3 regions of the Streptomyces sp. NPDC033177 genome follow, and region 2 is predicted to be linked to each of the others. Evidence: riboswitches for the same ligand, from Rfam matches in the RefSeq annotation. Region 2 holds a riboswitch; each other region holds the start of a gene.
What was found. A riboswitch is a leader RNA that binds a small molecule or an ion and turns the genes downstream of it on or off. The one in region 2 is predicted to bind cobalamin.
Positions count from the first base shown of each region.

Region 1: linked by a shared signal. The riboswitch ahead of cobN (cobaltochelatase subunit CobN) and the one ahead of ACZ5U5_RS28210 (cobalamin biosynthesis protein) in region 2 are both predicted to bind cobalamin.
Region 3: linked by a shared signal. The riboswitch ahead of ACZ5U5_RS07170 (ABC transporter substrate-binding protein) and the one ahead of ACZ5U5_RS28210 (cobalamin biosynthesis protein) in region 2 are both predicted to bind cobalamin.

Region 1 is NZ_JBVIPS010000004.1:380,108-384,663, forward strand. Features, by position in the region: gene ACZ5U5_RS16645 (precorrin-2 C(20)-methyltransferase) at 1-703, opposite strand, end outside; gene ACZ5U5_RS16650 (precorrin-8X methylmutase) at 706-1,332, opposite strand; gene cobG (precorrin-3B synthase) at 1,344-2,636, opposite strand; cobalamin riboswitch at 2,712-2,840, shown strand; gene cobN (cobaltochelatase subunit CobN) at 2,878-4,556, shown strand, end outside.
Region 2 is NZ_JBVIPS010000008.1:414,015-418,570, reverse strand. Features, by position in the region: gene ACZ5U5_RS28225 (response regulator) at 1-664, shown strand, start outside; gene ACZ5U5_RS28220 (Gfo/Idh/MocA family protein) at 696-1,715, opposite strand; gene ACZ5U5_RS28215 (GntR family transcriptional regulator) at 1,843-2,592, shown strand; cobalamin riboswitch at 2,858-3,000, shown strand; gene ACZ5U5_RS28210 (cobalamin biosynthesis protein) at 3,108-4,049, shown strand; gene ACZ5U5_RS28205 (cobyric acid synthase) at 4,046-4,556, shown strand, end outside.
Region 3 is NZ_JBVIPS010000002.1:246,495-251,050, reverse strand. Features, by position in the region: gene ACZ5U5_RS07185 (HAD family hydrolase) at 1-766, opposite strand, end outside; gene ACZ5U5_RS07180 (AraC family transcriptional regulator) at 962-1,828, shown strand; gene ACZ5U5_RS07175 (VOC family protein) at 1,834-2,298, shown strand; cobalamin riboswitch at 2,306-2,491, shown strand; gene ACZ5U5_RS07170 (ABC transporter substrate-binding protein) at 2,558-3,610, shown strand; gene ACZ5U5_RS07165 (FecCD family ABC transporter permease) at 3,621-4,556, shown strand, end outside.

The DNA.
Region 1 (4,556 bases), on a different contig from region 2:
GCAGTACGGCGACCGAGAAGTACGGGACCGTCTCCGGCTCCACGTCGGCCAGTTCGGCCAGGCGCTCCCCGCTCATGGTGGCCCGCTCGACATACCGGGTCCGGCCGAGTTTCCCCGAACTCTCCAGAGCGCCGCGCACCTTGGGGAACGTGCGCCCCAACTTCATGACCACGGCAGTGTCCGTGGCGGCGAGGCGGGCGGTCAGTTCCTCCTCGGGCAGGGTGCCCGGCAGGATCGTCAGGACCTCCTCGCCCTCGACGAGCGGCGTGCCCAGGCGTGCCGACGCGGCGGACACGGAGGTGACACCGGGGATGACCTCGGTGTCGAAGCGGTCGGCGAGCCGCTTGTGCATGTGCATGTAGGAGCCGTAGAAGAACGGATCGCCCTCGGCGAGCACCGCGACAGTGCGGCCCGCGTCGAGGTGGGTCGCCAGGCGGGCCGCGGCCTTGGTGTAGAAGTTCTCCATGGCGCCCTTGTAGCCGCCGGGGTGGTCGGTGGTCTCGGTGGTGACCGGGTAGACCAGCGGTTCCTCGATGTGGTCGGCGCGCAGGTGTTTCGCCGCTATCGAGCGGGCGATGGACCGGCCGTGCCGGGCACTGTGGTAGGCGATCACATCCGCCTCGGCGATGACCTCGACGGCCCGCAGGGTCATCAGGGACGGGTCACCGGGGCCGAGCCCGACGCCGTACAGCTTGCCGCTCACGGTCACTCTTCCTCGCTTGCGATGGCGTTGAGCGCGGCGGCCGCGATGGCGCTGCCGCCGCGACGGCCGCGTACCACCAAGTGCTCCAGGCCCAAGGGATGGTCGGCCAGCGCGTCCTTCGACTCGGCCGCGCCGACGAAGCCGACCGGGACGCCGATGATGGCGGCGGGCCGGGGCGCCCCCTCCTCGATCATCTCGAGGAGTCGGAAGAGCGCGGTGGGTGCGTTTCCGACGGCGACCACGGAGCCCTCGAGGCGGTCGCGCCACAGTTCCAGGGCGGCCGCGCTGCGCGTGGTGCCCAACGTGGCGGCCAGTTCGGGGACGGACGGGTCGGAGAGCGTGCACAGCACGTCGTTTTCGGCGGGCAGCCGCTTGCGGGTCACGCCGCTGGCCACCATCTGGACGTCGCAGAAGATGGGCGCCCCGGCGCGCAGGGCGGCACGGGCGCGGGAGACGACGTCCGGGGTGTAGGTGACGTCGCGGACGAGGTCGACCATCCCGCAGGCATGGATCATCCGAACGGCGACCTGGGCCACGTCGGCGGGCAGGCCCACCAGATCGGCCTCGGCGCGGATCATGGCAAAGGACTGCCGGTAGATCGCCGGGCCGTCCTTCTCGTACTCGAACACCGTGCTCCTAGTCATGCGTTGTCCTGGCGGGCCACTGCCAGGGCGGCGGCCCGCTGTGAGGGGTTGTCGTGCGTGGTGACGGTCCGCGTGCGGCCGGCACGGTGGACGGAGATCTGGTAGGTGCCGCCGTGCCCGGCGACCACGTCCACGTGGTCCCCGCGTGGGTGTCCGCAGCGGCGCTCGCATCCCGACCAGTACACCGGGAGTCGGCCGCCCGCACCCCCCGTGTCCGTACTCGTCGCGGCGGCGTCAGCCCGGACGTCGGCCTTCGCCTTCGCGCAGCCCGGACGCCCGATGCACGCGCCGACGCCTGCCAAGGCGGAGGCCGGGGAGGTGACGAGCCCGGCCGCGGCGAGGCCGGGCAGGAGCTCGGCGGGGGAGTGGGGCAGGACCACACCACGCCAGGGTGTCAGGCGCAGCTCCCGGGAAGCGGTGCTCGTCAACTTGACCCACTGGGCGGCCGATATGCGGCCGAGCGGGGCCAGGACGGACAGGGTCGTGGCGCCGTCGGGTGCGGTGACGATGCCCGGCTCCGGCTCCGGCTTCGTCGCAAGGGGCCAAGGGGTCTTGTCCGGCCCGGAAACCGGTATGCCGCACGACACCAGACGACGTACGACCGAAGCGGTCAAGTCCCCGATCTCGGCGGGCAGTTCGGCCGCACGCCATGCTTGCCCGCCGCTCGCCTCGAGAAAGACCTCGGCCGCGAGAAGTGCGGAGCGAGGCCCGTCGTCGGCGGCCACGCGCAGCACGCCGCAGCCCTCCATGCGCAGGAGGGCTCCTTCGTCCGGCGTGGCACGCAGCGTGACATCGGCGTCGAGCGCGGCGACGTCACCGCGTCCGTCGTCCAAGGCGAACAGGAACCGCCCCGAAAGCCCGCTCGCCGTGTCACTCGCGCACAGCAGGCCGTCGAGCGCGGTCAACCACGGCCGTACGTCGAAGTGTTCGCGGCCATCGAGACCGGACAGCGGCGACGCCACGATGTTGCGGACCCGATCGTGTCGGGGCGATGGCAGCAGTCCCGCAGCGGCCAGACGCCGCGCCAGCTCTTCGCCGTCGGACGCGTCCAGGCCACGCAACTGGACGTTGCCGCGTGAGGTGAGATGAACATCACCATCCCCGAGTTCGAGAGAGGCACGTCCCAGCGCCGCGGCCTGATCGGTGCGCAGAACGCCCCCGGGCAGGCGTACGCGGGCGAGCGCCCCGTCGTTCGCGGAGTGCAGCCGCAAGGCGCCCGGGCATGCGTCATCGCGGTCCCGAAAAGCGGCTGTGGCCTGGGACGAGGGATGGAGGGGGGCCGAGGGCATGGCGGCGAGCATACCGACCATCACACTGGACGTACTCCCCGCACCGAGACGTCGACCCTTACTATGCTCCTGGTGGATCATCAGGTCTGCCATCGCCACGACGGCGACAGGGAGGAAGCCCGGTGCGAATCCGGCGCGGTCCCGCCACTGTGAGCCCGATCCGTGAGGGTCGGGCGAGCCAGGAACTCCCGCCGTCCGACACCGCCCGGGGCGCGGACACCCCGAGGAAGGCCGCCAGCGCATGCCGCATTCTTCCGGGGGACACCCCACGCATTCCTCCATCCTGCTCCTGTCGACGTCCGACACGGACCTGCTCAGCGCCCGGGCTGCCACCGGCCCGGTGAGCTTCCGCTTCGCCAACCCGTCCCGGCTGACCCTGGACGAGCTGCCCGCACTTTTGGACGGCGTGGACCTGGTCGTCGTACGCCTGCTCGGTGGCATCCGCGCATGGCAGGACGGGCTCGACCTGCTGCTCGCCGACGGGCGTCCTGTGGTGGTCCTCACCGGTGAACAGGCACCGGACGCCCAGCTCATGGCCGCCTCCACGGTCCCCGTCGGGATCGCCGCCGAGGCCCACGCCTACCTGGCCCATGGCGGCCCGGCCAACCTGGAACAGCTGGCCCGCTTCTTGTCCGACACGGTGCTGCTCACCGGCCACGGCTTCGACGCACCCGCACCAGCACCCTCCTGGGGGCCCCTGGAGCGGTCCACCCGCCAGACGCCGGACGACGGCCCCACCGTGGCCGTGCTCTACTACCGCGCCCACCACATGAGCGGCAACACCGCCTTCGTGCACGCCCTGTGCGATGCCGTGGAAGCGGCGGGCGGACGCGCGCTGCCCCTGTTCGTGGCGTCCCTGCGCGCTCCCGAACCGGAACTCATCGAGACGTTGCGGGCCGCGGACGCGATCATCACGACGGTCCTCGCGGCCGGCGGCACGAAGCCCGCCCAGGCCTCCGCCGGCGGCGACGACGAGTCCTGGGACGCAGGCGCCCTGACCTCCCTGGACGTGCCGATCCTGCAGGCCCTGTGCCTCACCGGCTCGCGGGCCGCCTGGGCCGAGAACGACGAGGGTGTCTCCCCGCTGGACGCCGCCAGCCAGATCGCCGTCCCCGAGTTCGACGGCCGTCTCATCACGGTGCCTTTCTCCTTCAAGGAGATCGACGCGGACGGTCTGCCCGCCTACGTCGCCGACCCCGAGCGCGCCACCCGCGTCGCCGGAATCGCCCTGCGCCACGCGCGGCTTCGGCACATCCCGGCCGCCGAGAAGCGGCTCGCCCTGGTGCTGTCCGCGTATCCGACCAAACACTCCCGGATCGGCAACGCGGTCGGCCTGGACACCCCCGCCAGCGCGGTCGCGCTCCTGCGCCGCCTGCGCGAGGAGGGCTTCGACTTCGGCGCGACGGATGTGCCCGGCCTCGCCTCCGGTGACGGCGACGACCTGATCCGTGCGCTCATCGAGGCGGGTGGCCACGACCAGGACTGGCTCACCGAGGAACAACTCGCCAAGAACCCCGTGCGCGTGCCGGCGGCGGACTACCGGCGCTGGTTCGCCACGCTGCCCAAGGAGCTGCGGGCCGCCGTCGAGGAGCACTGGGGCCCGGCGCCCGGCGAGATGTTCGTCGACCGCAGCCGCAACCCCGAGGGTGACATCGTCCTGGCCGCTCTGCGCCACGGCAATCTGCTGATCGTCATTCAGCCGCCGCGCGGCTTCGGCGAGAACCCCATCGCCATCTACCACGACCCGGATCTGCCACCCTCGCACCACTACCTGGCCGCGTACCGCTGGATCGCCGCCGCACAGGAAGACGGCGGCTTCGGCGCCGACGCCATGATCCATCTTGGCAAGCACGGCAATCTGGAGTGGCTGCCCGGCAAGAACGCCGGCCTGTCCGCCGCCTGCGGCCCGGACGCAGCCCT
Region 2 (4,556 bases):
GATCCGCGTGCTTCTCGTCGACGACGACCCGCTGGTCCGTGCCGGTCTGTCCTTCATGATGGGCGGCGCGGAGGACATCGAGATCGTCGGCGAGGCCGCGGACGGCTCACAGGTGGCCCCGCTGGTCGGCGAACTCCGCCCCGACGTCGTCCTGATGGACATCCGGATGCCCACGATGGACGGTCTGGCGGCGACGGAGGCCCTGCGCAAGCGCCCCGACGCACCCGAGGTCATCGTCCTCACCACCTTCCACGCCGACGAACAGGTGCTGCGGGCCCTGCGGGCGGGAGCGGCCGGGTTCGTCCTCAAGGACACTCCGCCCGCCGAGATCGTCGCGGCGGTACGTGCGGTCGCGGCGGGGGAGCCGGTGCTCTCCCCCACGGTGACGCAGCAGCTGATCACCCGGGTGACGGGCGTGGACCCGCAACAGGGCCGCCGCGAGCGGGCGTTGAACCGCCTCGAACTGCTGGGGGAGCGGGAGAGGGAGGTCGCGGTCGCCGTGGGCCGGGGCGCGTCGAACGCGGACATCGCGGCGGAACTCTTCCTGAGCGTGGCCACGGTCAAGGCCCACGTCTCCCGCATCCTGACGAAGCTGGACCTCAACAACCGCGTACAGATCGCGTTGCTGGCGCATGACGCGGGGCTGTTGGACGAGGTGGAGTAGCACCCGCGCCGTCCCAGGGGCCGGCGGGCGGTCAGAACCCTTCGATCTCCGCCATCAGCACCAACCGCCCCTCCCTGCGCGACAGTTCGCACGCCTCGGCGACCCGCAGTGCCTCCAGGGCCTCCCGTCCGTCGCAGGGGTTGGCCCGCTCGCCCCGTACGACATCCACGAACGCCGCGAGCTCCGCCTCGTACGCGGGGGTGAAGCGTTCGAGGAAACCGGGCCACGGCTTCTCGGGGGGCGGCGGGCCCGAGGGTTCCACGGACGACAGGGGAGTGCGGTCGTCGAAGCCGACCGCGATCTGGCCCTCCTCCCCGGCCAGTTCCATCCGTACGTCATAGCCCGCGCCGTTGCACCGCGTGGCCGTAGCCGTCGCGAGTGTGCCGTCGTTCAGGGTGAGGACCGCCGCCGCCGTGTCGACGTCGCCCGCGTCGCGGAACATCGAGGGACCGGCGTCCGACCCGGTCGCGTACACCTCCGTCACCTCGCGGCCCGTGACCCACCGCAGCATGTCGAAGTCATGGACCAGGCAGTCGCGGTAGAGCCCGCCGGAGAGCGGGAGATACGCGGCCGGCGGCGGCGCCGGATCGGAGGTCATCGCCCGGACCGTGTGCAGCCGCCCGAGCCGCCCCGACCGCACGGCCTCACGCGCCGCCGCGTACCCCGCGTCGAACCGCCGCTGGAAGCCCAGTTGCAGCACCGTGCCCGCGGCCTCGACCTCCCGGAGCGCGGCGAGCGTGCCGGGCAGATCGAGGGCGATGGGCTTCTCGCAGAAGACCGGAAGGCCCGCACGCGCCGCCTTGCCGATCAGCTCGGCGTGCGCGGAGGTCGCCGCGGTGATCACCACGGCGTCCACGGCGCCCGTCCGGCTGCTGCCCGTGAAGACGTCGTCCACCGAAGGCACGGAGGCCGCGCCGATCCGTGCGGCGAGCCCGGCAGCGCGCCCGACGTCGGCATCGGCGACGACCAGTGCGTCCACCTCCGGATGCCGCTGCAGAGCGGCAGAGTGAAATGTCCCGATACGGCCCGTTCCGATCAATCCGATGCGCATGGACCAACCCTCGCGACGCCCCGCGATCCTGTCAATCCTTTGTCCGGACAACAGAACTTCAGAACTTCCCGTCATCATTCCCTGCGACTACGCTCGCCACGTGCCCAAATCTGCCGACAAACCAGCCGTGGACCCGACCGTCTCGCTTCAGCTCGGCGTCGACCGCAGCAGCCCGGTCCCGCTGTACTTCCAGCTCTCCCAGCAGCTGGAGGGGGCGATCGAGCGCGGCGCCCTGACCCCGGGCACCCTGCTCGGCAACGAGATAGAACTGGCCGGGCGCCTCGGGCTCTCCCGCCCGACCGTCCGTCAGGCCATCCAGTCCCTCGTCGACAAAGGGCTGCTCGTGCGCCGCAGGGGCGTGGGAACCCAGGTGGTGCACAGCCAGGTCAAGCGCCCGCTGGAGCTCAGCAGCCTCTACGACGACCTGGAGGCGGCGGGCCAGCGCCCCGAGACCCGCGTCCTGCGCAACACCGTCGAGCCCGCGTCCGCCGAGGTTGCGGCCAGGCTCGGCATCGCGGAAGGAGACGACGTCCACCTCGTCGAGCGGCTCCGCCTGGCCCACGGCGAGCCCATGGCGTGCCTGCGCAACCACATCCCGTACGGGCTGTTCGCCCTGGACACCGCACACCTGGAGGCGACCGGTCTCTACCGCCTGATGCGGGCCGCGGGCATCACCCTGCACAGCGCGCGCCAGTCCGTGGGGGCCCGCGCCGCCACCGCCGACGAGGGCGAGCGGCTCGGCGAACCCGTGGGGGCCCCGCTGCTCACGATGCAGCGCACGACCTTCGACGACACCGGCCGCGCGGTCGAGTTCGGCTCGCACATCTACCGGGCCTCGCGCTACTCCTTCGAGTTCCAGCTCCTCGTACGCCCATAAGGGCAGACCGGCCGGGCATACGTCGGCGGGGGGGGGGGGGGGAGGGGGGGGGGGGAGGGGGGGGGGGGGGGGGGGAGGGGGGGGGGGGGGGTGGGGGGGTGGGGGGGGGGGGGGGGGGTGGGGGTGGGGGGGGGGGGGGGGGTGGGTGTGGTGGGGGGGTGGTGTGGGGGTGGTTGTTTCCCCCCCCCCCCCCCCCCCCCCCACCCCACCTTCGTATGTGGGCCTCCGCACACTCTCCCGTCGCAGGTCAACGGCGAGTTGACGGGCCTTCGCGGGGCGTGGTGGACTGCCGGAGCCAATACGGCAGCAGGAGAGGAAGCCGGTGCGAATCCGGCGCGGTCCCGCCACTGTCACCGAGGAGCTGACTCCTCGGAAGCCAGGAACTCTCGCCGCCGATCACGTCGAACCAGGGCGCGGACACCCTGAGTGAGGACATATCGCCATGCGCGGCCGCCCGTTGCCGGACCAGTTCCCGAGCGTGAGCTCTCTTCTCGGCACGACGACCGGCTGAAGCCATGCGTGCCGATCGCGACTTCGCGTACGGCGCCGCCGCCGGCCTTCTCGGTGATCTGTTCCTCGGCGATCCCCGCCGCGGGCATCCGGTCGCCGCGTTCGGGCGGGCCGCCGGTGCCGTCGAGCGTGTCCTGTGGCGTGACCACCGCGGGTGGGGCGCCCTGCACGCCGTGGTGTGTGCCGGAGGCGCTGCCGGTGCCGCCGTCCTGGCCTCTTCTCTTGTACGTGACTCACGCGCCGCGTCCGTCGCGCTGACCGCCGCCACCACCTGGGCCGTGCTCGGCGGGACCTCGCTGGGGCGTGAGGCGCGGGCCGTGGGCGGGGCGCTCGCCGCCGGGGACATCGAGGTGGCGCGGGAGCGGCTGCCGCATCTGTGCGGCCGGGATCCGCAGGCCCTCGACGCCGACGGCATCGCGCGTGCCGTGGTCGAGTCCGTCGCCGAGAACACGTCCGACGCCGTGGTGGGGGCCCTCGTGTGGGGTGCCGTCGGCGGGGTGCCCGGCCTGGTCGCCTTCCGCGCCGTCAACACACTCGACGCCATGGTCGGGCACAAGTCCGTGAAGTACCGGCGCTACGGCTGGGCTTCCGCCCGTCTCGACGACGTACTGGGGTGGCCGGGCGCCCGGCTCACCGCCGTGCTCGCGGCTGCCGCCGGGGACTCTCCGCAGGGTGCCGTGCGCGCCTGGCGCCAGGACGCCGCCAAGCATCCGAGCCCCAACGCCGGGCCCGTAGAGGCCGCCTTCGCGGGGGCGTTGGGCGTACGCCTCGGGGGGACGCTCTCGTACGCGGGGCGTGTGGAGCACCGGCCGGTCCTGAACGGCGGCGGGCGGGGCGTGGAAGTCGCGGACATCGAGCGGGCCGTGAAGCTGTCGCGCCGGGTCGGGCTGCTTGCCCTGGGCGTCGCGGCCGCCGTCAGCACGCTACGGAAAGGCAGGGCCTCATGAGTGGTGGACTCCTCGTCGCGGGAACCACGTCCGACGCGGGCAAGAGCGTCGTCACCGCCGGGATCTGCCGGTGGCTGGCCCGCAAGGGGGTCTCCGTCGCGCCCTTCAAGGCGCAGAACATGTCCCTCAACTCCTTCGTCACCCGCGAGGGTGCCGAGATCGGACGCGCCCAGGCCATGCAGGCGCAGGCCGCCCGGGTCGAGCCGACCGCGCTGATGAATCCGGTCCTTCTCAAGCCGGGCAGCGACCGCAGCAGCCAGGTCGTCCTCATGGGCAAGCCGGTGGGCGAGATGAGCGCGCGCGGGTTCTTCGGGGGGTCTGGGGGGTCGTCCCCCGGGAAGGGGCTGCACGGTGGGCGGCAGGAAGCGTTGTTGTCGACCGTCGTGGGATGCCTGGAGGAACTTCGGGGCAGCTATGACGCCGTGATCTGCGAAGGGGCGGGCAGTCCCGCCGAGATCAATCTGCGGCGTACGGACATCGTGAACATGGGGATCGCGCGGGCCGCCC
Region 3 (4,556 bases), on a different contig from region 2:
CGCCGGTCTTGCGGTTCTTGAGCTGCAGGCCGACGCCGATGACGTTCTCGGGCTTCACGTCGTAGCCGTAGCGGGGGTCGGAGAGGACCATGCGCACCAGATCCTCGCTGGCCGCGCTGACGACGTAGACCTCGATGCCGTGCCTGCGCAGCGACTTGTGCAGCTCCTGCATGCCGGTGAAGAACTCGGGCGGCTTCACCTCGGTCTTCGTCAGCTTCCCGTCCTCGTAGTACTCGGCGGGGATCGGCTCGTCACGGGCGAGGAGTTCGTCGACGTACCCCTTGAGCTCCTTCAGCGTGAAGCCGGAGAAGATCTGCGCGACCCACGGGTAGCAGACCTGGTCGTCGACCTCGCAGAGCCGGTTGTAGTAGCTGTAGAGGCTCTCCTTGTGCTTCGCCGTGTCCTTGAACGGGATGAGCTTCAGCGACGGGTCCATCGACTTGCGGGTCAGCACCCCCTTCATCTCCAGGAAGGGCAGGAGGGACTCCTCCAGGTCGTTGCGGTACGTCGTGTTGTCCGCGTCGAAGACGGCGTACGCGCCCTTGTCCTCGTTCTTCGCGATGAGCTTGCCCAGCTTCTTCGCGACCGGCTTCGGCCAGTGCTTCAGCTCGGACGTGGCGGCCTTCGCCGTCCTCGCCGTCTTCGCGGAGGCGTCCGCGGCCGTCGCGTCCTTGCTCGGCCAGAGCGCCGTCCCCGCGAGAACGGCCGCGGTGAGCGCGCCCGCCGTGCCGATGACGGCCAGCTTGCCCTTTGCCTTTGATGCCATGGTTCGGTGCCCCCTGAGAGCGGTCTGCGCCCCGTCCGGAGCGGCGGGTCATCGTATGAGGTCACACCACGGATTCCCATGATCGACATCACCGGACGGAACGGGCATGGGACCTCCGTACGGGGGTAGGGGAGACGGACGCCCGGCGCGCTTTCGGGCCTGCTCCGGAGCGGCCCCCATCGCATACTGGAAGACATGGAGACCGTCTCCCGGGAGTTTGTGCGGGCCGCCCCGCGCCTCGACGGCATGGTGGTGTCCGCCGTCGGCTACCGCACGGAGGGCGAGCACCCCGGCCTGCACCGCGGCCTGCCGTCCCCGTACCTGACGCTGATCTTCTCGCTGGACGGTCCCGTCGTCACCGGCGCCACCCCCGAGCAGGCCGGCACCCGCGACGCCCTCCGCACGGACATCGTCCTCGGCGGCCTCCACCAGTCCCCGGCATACGTCGTACGGCCCGAGCACGAGGCGGGCATCCAGCTCGCCGTGCACCCGCTGGCCGCCCGCGCCCTGTTCGGCGTACCGGCGGCGGAACTCGCCGGTGAGCTGGTGACGCCCGGCGCGGAGGTGATGGGGCGCCGCGCCGCCGAGCTGCGGGAGCTGCTGTGCGAGCAGGGCAGCTGGGAGGAGCGGTTCGCCTCCCTGTCCGCCTACTTGAGGCAACGCGCGGCCACGGACACCTCCGGTGGCTCCGTACGGCCCGAGGTCGGCGAGGCGTGGGCCTGGCTGGCCCGGCACCAGGGCGTGGGCACCCTGCGCGGGCTCTCCCGGCACGTCGCGCTCAGCGAACGCCGCCTCACCACCCTCTTCCGCGCCGAGACGGGCCTGAGCCCCAAGCAGGCAGGGCGCCTGATGCGCTTCCAGCGCGCACGGAACGCCGTCGTACGCCCCGTCGCGGCGGGCGCGGCCCCCGACCTGGCCCGTGTCGCCGCAGACTGCGGTTACTACGACCATTCCCACCTGGTGCGGGACTTCCGGCAGTACACCGGCGCGAGCCCCACCGCCTGGCTGGCCGAAGAGTGCCGGAATATCCAAGCCGGGAGCTATGGCGGGGGCGAAGAGTAGGACTCATGAACACGACCGAGAAGCAGAACCAGCAGCCACAGTCCGCTACTGCTCCCGCATCCGGCGGCCGCGCTCCCAGCGTCTGGCCGACCCTCCAGGCGCACGACGCCCCCGCCCTGATCGACTTCCTGGTCGGCACGGTCGGCTTCCTGCGCACCGCCGTCTACCAGGACGGCGACAGCGTGGCGCACGCCGAGCTCGACTGGCCCGAGGGCGGCGCCATCATGCTCGGCTCGTACGACGAGAAGTCCCAGGACTGGTGCCTGAAGCCCGGCACCTTCGGCGCGTACGTAGTCACAGACCGCGTGGACGACCTTTACCAGCGGCTCAGCGCCGCGGGCGTCGAGATCATCCGCGAGATCGAGGACCAGCCGTACGGCAGCCGGGAGTTCGCGATCGCCGACCCCGAGGGCAACAAGTGGTCCTTCGGCACCTACCGCGGCGCACCGAGGCCCCAGCAGCCGTCCTGACCTCGCGTGATAGCTTGCGCACGCCAGTCAACCCACACCAGGGCCAGGGAATCCGGTGCGAATCCGGAACTGACGCGCAGCGGTGAGGGGGAACGGGCGGGGCCACGGCCACTGGGCGTCCACGGACGCCTGGGAAGGCGCCCCGCCCGGCCGATCCCCGAGTCCGAAGACCTGCTGGCACCTTCGTCCGCACACCGGGCGGCGGAGGTGACGAAGCAGGCCAGGCTCCGCGTATGAGCCGTGAGACTCAAGGGATCTCGTGTCCTCCATTGCCCGTCGTGTACGTACGTCTGTTCTTCTCGCCACGGCCCTGGCCGTCACCCTGACCTCCTGCGGAGGCGGCTCCACGGCCACCTCCACCACGGACGACAAGGCCGCCGGCTACCCGCTGACCCTCACCTCCTGCGGCAAGAAGGCGGAGATCAAGGCGCCACCGCAGCGAGCGGTCTCCCTCGACCAGGGCTCCACGGAGATCCTGCTCTCCCTCGGCCTCGCGGACCGCATGGCCGGCACCGGAACCTGGACGGACCCGGTGCTCAACGGCCTGGAGAAGGACAACGCCAAGGTCGACCGGCTCGCCGACAGCTACCCCTCCTTCGAGAAGGTCCTCGCCAAGGAACCGGACTTCGTCACCGCCTCCTTCGTGGCGACGGTCAGCAAGGGCGGCGTCGCCGACCGCGCCAAGTTCGCCGAACTCGGCGTACCCGCGTACGTCTCGCCCTCCGACTGCGCGGGCAAGGACAACAGCGGCGACGGCGACGGCAGCCGCGTAAAGACCCTCACCATGGACACCGTCTACGGCGAAGTGCGGGACCTGGCCAAGGCGTTCGGGGTCGAGAAGCGCGGCGAACGCCTGATCGCGGACCTCAAGGGCCGGGTGGCGAAAGCCACGGAGACCATCAAGGACACCAAGGCGTCCGGCACGTCGCTCCTCTACTGGTTCGCCAACTCCGACGCGCCCTACATCGCCGGCTGCTGCGGGGCGCCGGGCATCATCACCCGCGAACTCGGCGTGCAGAACGTCTTCGACGACACCCGCGACGAGTGGCCCCAGATCAACTGGGAGACGGTGGCCGACCGCGACCCGGACGTCCTGGTCATCGGCGACCTCACCCGCAAGTCGCAGACGGCCGAGAGCGCGAAGAAGAAGATCGAGTTCCTGGAGTCCAACCCGGTCACCAAGAACCTGACCGCCGTGAAGAAGAAGCGGTACGTGCTGCTGAGCGGCCAGGCCATGAACCCGACGATCCGCACGGTGGACGGCATCGAACAAGTCGCCGCCGCATTGCGCGAGTTCGGCCTCGACAAGTGAGGCTCGACAAGTGAGGAAGGCCGCCACGGGCGGCATACGTTCCGCCCTGCTCTGGACGGCGGGCCTCGCCGCCCTCGCCTTCTCCGTCGCGGTGGCCGTCACCATCGGCCCCGCGGACATCTCCGTACCCGACGTGTGGTCGGCGGTCGCGGCGCACCTCGGCTGGGGGGAGGCGAGGCTGACGCCCATCCGGGACGGCATCGTCTGGAACCTGCGCATGCCGCGCACGCTCCTCGCGGCGGTCTGCGGCGCTGGCCTCGCGGTCTGCGGAACCGTCCTCCAGTCCCTCCTGCGCAACCCGCTCGCCGACCCCTTCGTGCTCGGCGTCTCCTCGGGGGCCTCCACGGGCGCGGTCGCGATCGTCGTCCTGGGGGTCGGCGGGGGAGCGGTGTCGGTGTCGGCGGGCGCCTTCGTCGGAGCCGTCGTCTCCTTCGCGCTCGTACTGCTGCTCAGCCACAGCCTGGGCGGGAGCGCCGACCGGGTGGTGCTCTCCGGGGTCGCGGCGATGCAGCTCTTCTCCTCGCTCACCTCGTTCGTGATCCTGACGTCGGGCGACGCGGAGACGACGCGGAGTGTCCTGTTCTGGCTGCTCGGCTCGTTGAGCGGGGTGGGCTGGACGGACGTCTCGCTGTGCGCGGCGGTGCTCCTCGTGGCCCTCGCCGTCTGCCTGACGCAGGCCCGCACCCTGGACGCGTTCGCGTTCGGCCAGGACGCGGCGGCGGCACTCGGCGTCCACGTGACCCGGGTCCGCCTGCTGCTGCTCTCCGTGACGGCCCTGCTGACGGCGGCCCTGGTCAGCAGCGCGGGAGCCATCGGGTTCGTGGGCCTGGTCCTGCCGCACGCGGCCCGCGCCCTGGTCGGCTCCGGGCACGCACGCCTGCTCCCGGTCACGGCGCTCGCGGGCGCGGTGTTCCTGGTGTGGGTGGACACGCTGGCGCGCACGGTC